DNA from 3 places in the Streptomyces sp. NPDC016562 genome. Region 2 is predicted to be linked to each of the others. Evidence: riboswitches for the same ligand, from Rfam matches in the RefSeq annotation. Region 2 holds a riboswitch; each other region holds the start of a gene.

Region 1 (2,256 bases), 720 kb from region 2:
GTAGCGGTCCACACCGCCCCAGGCCTCGTCGATGGTCTCGAAGGCCGCGAGCAGGTACTCGGCGCGGGCGTCGAAGAGCGGGGCCAGCAGCTCCATCACCTCGGGGGAGCGGGACCCGGAGGACCCGTCGCCGCGCCGGACCCGGTAGCGGCGGTGCGGGGCGTTCGACTCCAGGTAGTCCGCGACGATCGCCTCGCGCTCGACGCGCAGTGCGAGCAGGGTGACGGCGATCGACAGGCCCGCCCGGTCCTTGCCGGCGGCGCAGTGCATGAGGGCCGGGACGCTGTCCTCGGCGAGGGCGTGCAGGACGCGGCTGTGCTCGGCGGTCCGGTGCTTGATCATCACGCGGTACGACTGGGTCATCCGCGCCGCGGCCTGCCCGTCGCCGAGGACCGCGCGGAGCTGGTCGAGGTCGCCGTCGCGGACCATCTTCCAGAACTCGCGGCCGTCGGCCGGATCCGAGAGCGGGATGTTGACGTTCCGCACCCCCGGCAGGTCCACGTCCGGGCCCTCCAGCGCGTGGTCGGCGTTGTTGCGGAAGTCGAAGACGGTGTGGAGTCCGAGCGAGCCGAGGAATTCTGTATCGGTTTCCGTGGCATGGGCGAGATGTCCACTTCGGAACAGTCGCCCCGCCTTGACCCTTCGCCCGTCGGAGGTCGGCAATCCGCCCACATCGCGGAAATTGCGCACTCCGGACAACTCCGGCTCCTGTATCTGCTGGGTCAAGGGAACTCCTCCGCTTCGTCGCGCCGACTGGATGCTCGCCGGCTGGGGTGCTCTGTCCGAATTACACTACTTGGCGATAACTTGCCATCAGCGGAGGCGAGATCGGCCGCGTCCCCGTGAGCCAGATCATACGGTGACCGTGAGTGCCTGATCGCTAAAGCCGAATGACCGCGTCGGAGCGGTTGTTGGCGGGGCGGAATGGACGGAGGGTGACCGGAATTCCGGCGGTCCCTCATCCCTGTTATTCCGTCAGGGAATTCATGGCTTGTTCCGCGTGGCCCTTTGGGATTACGTTCGCGACCGATCCGGGTGGATCGCCGAATCCTGCCGCCGCCCGGAAACCGCACCCGACTATTCACGCGCGGCAGGAGCGGGGGAACCAGGTAAGCCGCTGTCCCGGATCTTCGGACCCGGGACGGCTTGGGGTGAAGCCGTACATGGTCCGTTCATGTGCGGCCGGACATCTCCAGTCCGAACCCGACAGCTCACCTCGCAGGCACCGGAGAGGAAATGCGCCATGCCTGCAAAGGGTAAGCACCGCCGTCCCAAGTCCCTCTCGATATCGCGCGGTTTCGCCGTCGCCGGCACCGGTGGCGCGGCTCTCGCGCTGCCGCTGATGGGCGCCGCCGGTGCTCAGGCCGCCGGCGCTCCGGCCGCCGCCACGACGACCGCCGTCACCGCCGTGACCGCAGGGGCGCCCGTCGCGGCACCGCAGGTTCCGGTCTCGCCGCAGGCCGCGGCCGCCGCGCCGGGCGTGTACACGGTCGTCCCGGGCGACTGCCTCTCCGTGATCGCCGCCGAGCGCCACCTGCCGGGCGGCTGGGAGCAGCTCTACGCCGACAACCGTGAGGCGGTCGGCAGCGACCCGTCGCTGATCCACCCGGGCCTGAAGCTTCACCTCGGCGGTGCGGGCGACGCGGCCGCGGCCGCCCCCGCCCCGAAGGCCCCCGCGAAGCCCGCGTCGAAGCCGGCCACCAAGCCGGTGTCGAAGCCCGCTCCCGAGCGGGCCGCCAAGCCCGCCCCGGCGCAGCAGGAGACCGCCCCCGAGGCGCCGGCCGCGCAGCCGCAGTCCGCCTCCTCCTTCGTGGCGCCGGTGAGCGGCGGGATCTCCACCCAGTACAAGGTCGCGGGCAGCATGTGGTCCTCCGGCTACCACACCGGCGTGGACTTCATCGCGAGCTCCGGCACCACCGTCAAGGCGGTCGGCGCGGGCACCGTGGTCTCCGCGGGCTGGGCCGGCGCGTACGGCAACGAGGTCATCATCCGCCACGCCGACGGCAACTACTCCCAGTACGGCCACCTTTCCCAGCTCTCCGTCACGGCCGGCCAGAGCGTCACGGCGGGCCAGAGCATCGGCCTCTCGGGCTCCACCGGCAATTCGACCGGCCCCCACCTCCACTTCGAGATCCGTACGGGCCCCTCCTACGGCTCCGACATCGACCCCATCGCCTACCTCCGCTCGAAGGGCGCCAGCCTCTGACGGCAGCCGCCACCGCGGCACGGACGCACAGGAGGCCGGGACCCGAGGGG
Region 2 (2,256 bases):
GCGCCTTCTACGAGGCCCACGTACGCCCCGCCACCGCCACGGCCGTGGTCGTCGGCGACCTGACCGGCATCGACCTCGACGCCGTCCTGGCGGACACCCTCGGCAGCTGGACGGGCGGCACCGCCGAACCGCTCCCGGCGCCGTCCGTGACCGCCGACGACACCGGCAGGGTGGTCATCGTGGACCGGCCCGGCTCGGTCCAGACCCAGCTGCTGATCGGCCGCATCGGCCCGGACCGGCACGACCGCGTCTGGGCGGCGCAGGTGCTCGGTACGTACTGCCTGGGCGGCACCCTCACCTCCCGCCTGGACGCGGTGCTGCGCGAGGAGAAGGGGTACACCTACGGCGTGCGCGCCTTCGCCCAGGTGCTGCGCTCCACGGCCGACGGCAAGGGCGCCTCGATGCTCGCCATCAGCGGCTCGGTGGACACCCCGAACACCGGACCGGCGCTGGAGGACCTCTGGACGGTGCTGCGCACCCTCGCGGAGGGCGGTCTGACCGACGCCGAACGGGACGTCGCCGTGCAGAACTTGGTGGGCGTGGCCCCGCTGAAGTTCGAGACGGCCGCCTCGGTGGCCGGCACGCTCGCCGACCAGGTGGAGCAGGAGCTGCCGGACGACTACCAGGCCCAGTTGTACGCACAGCTGGCCGAAACCGGCACGGTGGAGGCGACTTCGGCGGTCGTGAAGGCCTTCCCGGCGGACCGGCTGGTCACCATCCTGGTGGGCGACGCGGCGCAGATCGAGGAGCCGGTACGGGCACTCGGGATCGGCGAGGTCACCGTCGTCACCGACTGACGACCTGACGACGGCGGCTGACGACCTGACGACGGCCACCTGACCGTCGGCTGACGCCTCATCGGGCGATCGGTGTCTCAGGTGCGAGGGGCTCTGGCGGGACTTATCCCGCCAGAGCCCTTTTGTCCGTTTGGTGGTGAGGTTGCTTTTATGTGGTGTGGCGTACGCAACAAAAAGCCGCGTCTGTTTGGCGATTGACTGATGATCCGCCTAGCGTCGTCCGTGCTGTCCGTCAGTTGTGCCCGCCGCACCCGCGGCACCGGACAGCGATCGCCGAGTCCCCGTCAGGCGCGAGCCTGGGGAGCCGGGGACCCACATGTGTCCCTGGGGTGAATCGGGCCGCCTCGCCAGAGGAGGCCCGTAGGAGACCTTCCTGCTCCGAACCCGTCAGCTAACCCGGTAGGCGAGAAGGAAGGAAAGGATCCAACCCTCCATGGCGTTTGGCAGTCGTCCCGCTGGTTCCGGCAAGCACCGCGGATCCAGCCGCCTGAGCCGTAAGACCGCCGGTTACGCCGGCATCGCCGCGATCGCCACCACGGGCGTCGTCGGCTCCCTCGCCGCCCCGGCCTTCGCCGCGGACAACCACAGCAGCTCCGCCCCGGAGAACGGGCTGGGCGCCGTCGTCGTCGCCGAGGACCTCGCGGGTGACATCGCGGACCAGGCCGCGTCCCAGCAGCGCGCCGCCGACCACGCCGCCGCCAAGGCGCAGGCCGAGGCCGACGCCAAGCAGCGGGCCGCCGAGGCCAAGCGCCTCGCCGAGGCCAAGGCGAAGGCCGAGCGCGAGGCCGCCGAGCGCGCGGCCCGCGAGGAGGAGCGCAAGCGCCTCAACACCTTCGTCGCCCCGATCGAGGGCTCGTACGTGAGCACGCAGTACCACGCGGGCGGCGGCATGTGGTCCTCCGGCAGCCACACCGGCATCGACCTGCACGCCTCCTCCGGCACCTCGGTCCACGCGGTGGGCGTCGGTGTCGTGGTCGAGGCGGGCTGGGGCGGCGCGTACGGCAACAACGTCGTGATCAAGCACAACGACGGCACCTACACGCAGTACGGGCACATGAACTCGCTGAGCGTCTCCGTCGGCCAGCAGGTCACCGCCGGCCAGGTGATCGGCCTGTCGGGCTCCACCGGCAACTCCAGCGGCCCGCACCTGCACTTCGAGGCCCGCACCGGCTCGCAGTACGGCTCGGACATCGACCCGATCGCCTACATGCGTTCGCACGGCGTCGATCTCTGATCCGTCGTCCCGCACCTTTCACCGAAGACCCCGGCTCCCCGAGCCGGGGTCTTCGTGTGTCCGCCCGGATCCGCCCCCTGTGAATGTTTCGTATTTCCGGCCGCTCTCGGAAATGATCGTGTGTTGCAATAGAGTCGCAGCACGCGCACGTGCGCGCATTGAGGCTGGCAGTCGGAAATAGGCGGAGGTTCGGTCTTGCGTATTCCTGCGCACGCAGTATGCACA
Region 3 (2,256 bases), on a different contig from region 2:
GGCGAGGACGGCCTTCTCGACACCCTTGCCGAAGTAACGGTTGGGGTCACCGTCACGGAGCTCGATGGCCTCGAAGGCACCGGTGGAGGCGCCGGACGGAACGGCAGCACGGCCGGTGCTGCCGTCGTCGAGGCCCACCTCGACCTCGACCGTGGGGTTGCCTCGGGAGTCCAGGATTTCCCGGGCTACGACGACGTCGATGGACGGCACGAGCATCTCCTTCTGGGATGTGACGCTGGGTGTGCGGTGGCGTCAGGCCGTGGGATGGCCTGGCCGCCTAGAGCCTAACCGGATCCGGGGACTCGACCTGCCGACCGCCCGGGTCCTGGGACGAAAAAGGGACCGAATACCCCTCTTCCGGGACATACGGACCGGGTTCGGGGGCGCGGGGCGCGGCGGCGCACACGCCACCGCCCGGCGCGTGGGGACAAACGCGCCGGGCGGTGGGACGTCGTGCGTGCCGTTCGGGCCTGCGGATCGGGCCCCGGTCGGCTACGGGCGCCTGCGGGCTACGGCCGCAGTGTTCAGCTGAGCTTCAGCTTCTGGCCCGGGTAGATCAGGTCGGCGTCCGAGACGATGTCCTTGTTCAGCTCGAACAGCTTCTCCCAGCCGCCCTGGACGCCGTTGGCGTCGGCGATGGTGCCCAGGGTGTCACCGGACTTGACCTCGTACGAGCCGTTGCCCGTCTTCGGCGCGGCCGGAGCCTCGGCGCGCTCGGAGCGGGTGGTGGGGGCCTCGGCGCGCTTGGTGGTGTCCTTCTTCGGCGCGGCCTTCTGCTCGGTCTTCTTCGAGTCGGCCTTCGGCTTGACGGTCTTCGGGGTCTCGGTGGACCCGCCGCCGGTGTAGGAGGAGTTCGACAGGCCCACGCCGCAGTGCGGCCAGGCGCCCTTGCCCTGACCCTTGAGGACCTTCTCGGCGATGGCTATCTGCTGGGACTTCGAGGCCTGGTTGGCCTGCGCGGCGTACGCCTTGCCGCCGTACGCGGCCCACGTCGAGGACGAGAACTGCAGGCCGCCGTAGTAGCCGTTGCCCGTGTTGATGGCCCAGTTGCCACCGGACTCGCACTGCGCGACCTTGTCCCACTCGGAGGCGGTCGCGGCGGAGGCGGTGCCCGCGGCCATCAGCGGGGCGGCCACGGCCACACCGGCGACACCGGCGAGCGTGACGATGCGGACGGCCTTGGAGCCGCGACGGTGCTTGCCCTTGCCGGAAAGCAGCATGAGGTTTCTCCTCACCGACGCCTACGAGGTGAGCTGTCGGGTTCGAGCTGATGAGTGCCCGGCGCTGCGGACCAGCCGCACCGCTTAACCCCAAGCCGGTGGCGTGACCGTCTCTCAACGGCCGCTCCCGGCGCCTACCTTGGTTCCCCCGCTCCTGCCTTCGGCGCTTGCGCGACGACTGTTCCCCCCGTCCGCCGGCAGGATTCGGCGATGCGGTCGAAGGAGCTCGCGGTGGCGAGCGATTCAGAAGGTAGACAGGTCTCCCCCCGATGTTCAACGAGGGACATCGGGGGGAGACGACCCCTACTTGCGCTCCCCGTGGGGGTGTTTGCGCAGGTGAGGACGGGGTTTGCCGCAGCCGCGGGGCGGGACACGCCAGTTGACCGGAAGAGACGCATGTCTCACTTGCCGATAACCGACATTCCCGCCTTTTCGGGCCGCTCAAGTGCCCTTATTGCACGGTTAGATCCAGATTCTGACCAGGCTTGATCAGATCGGCGTCGCCGCCGATGACCTGCTCATTGGCCTGGTAGAGCTGGTTCCAGCCGCCCTTCACGCCCTTGGCATCCGCGATGGCGGCCAGGCTGTCGCCCGCCCGCACCGTGTACGTGGGCTCCGACGGCGCGTCAGAGGGCGCGGCCGTCTCGGGGGCGGGCTCGCCGCGGTGCTTGCCGCTGCCCTCGGCCGGGAGGGTATCCCCGGCCGCCGGGACCGTCGGGTCCGCGGAAGGCTGACCGGGGGTCGCGGGCGCGCTCGGGTCCGCCGGGACGGCCGGCGTCGTCGGCGCCACCGGAGTCGTGGGCGCGGCCGCGTCGCCGGGGGTCGCCGGGGGCGCGGTCGGGTCGGCCGGGACGACCGGCGCCGAGGGGGCGTCCGGCACGGGCATGACGGGCAGTCCGACGGACGGCGCGTCGGGGATGAGGTACGAGGGGGAGCCGGACGGGCTCGGGACCACCGGCCCGGTCGCCGTCGGCGCCCCGAAGTCGATGGCCGGCCGCTCACCCGCGCGGGAGGGCACGGTGTCGTCCGGGCGGGA

What was found. A riboswitch is a leader RNA that binds a small molecule or an ion and turns the genes downstream of it on or off. The one in region 2 is predicted to bind cyclic di-AMP.
Region 1: it holds a riboswitch for cyclic di-AMP, as region 2 does, so the genes downstream of both, ACF059_RS11580 (peptidoglycan DD-metalloendopeptidase family protein) here and ACF059_RS08555 (M23 family metallopeptidase) in region 2, are expected to answer to the same signal.
Region 3: it holds a riboswitch for cyclic di-AMP, as region 2 does, so the genes downstream of both, ACF059_RS23985 (transglycosylase family protein) here and ACF059_RS08555 (M23 family metallopeptidase) in region 2, are expected to answer to the same signal.

The regions. Positions count from the first base shown of each region.
Region 1 covers NZ_JBIBRZ010000002.1:837,333-839,588, forward strand. The annotation lists gene ACF059_RS11575 (tyrosine-protein phosphatase) at 1-726, opposite strand, end outside; cyclic di-AMP (ydaO/yuaA leader) riboswitch at 1,032-1,238, shown strand; gene ACF059_RS11580 (peptidoglycan DD-metalloendopeptidase family protein) at 1,244-2,206, shown strand.
Region 2 covers NZ_JBIBRZ010000002.1:119,840-122,095, forward strand. The annotation lists gene ACF059_RS08550 (M16 family metallopeptidase) at 1-797, shown strand, start outside; cyclic di-AMP (ydaO/yuaA leader) riboswitch at 1,059-1,218, shown strand; gene ACF059_RS08555 (M23 family metallopeptidase) at 1,231-2,031, shown strand; gene ACF059_RS08560 (GntR family transcriptional regulator) at 2,227-2,256, shown strand, end outside.
Region 3 covers NZ_JBIBRZ010000006.1:78,958-81,213, forward strand. The annotation lists gene eno (phosphopyruvate hydratase) at 1-216, opposite strand, end outside; gene ACF059_RS23985 (transglycosylase family protein) at 525-1,220, opposite strand; cyclic di-AMP (ydaO/yuaA leader) riboswitch at 1,224-1,396, opposite strand; gene ACF059_RS23990 (transglycosylase family protein) at 1,672-2,256, opposite strand, start outside.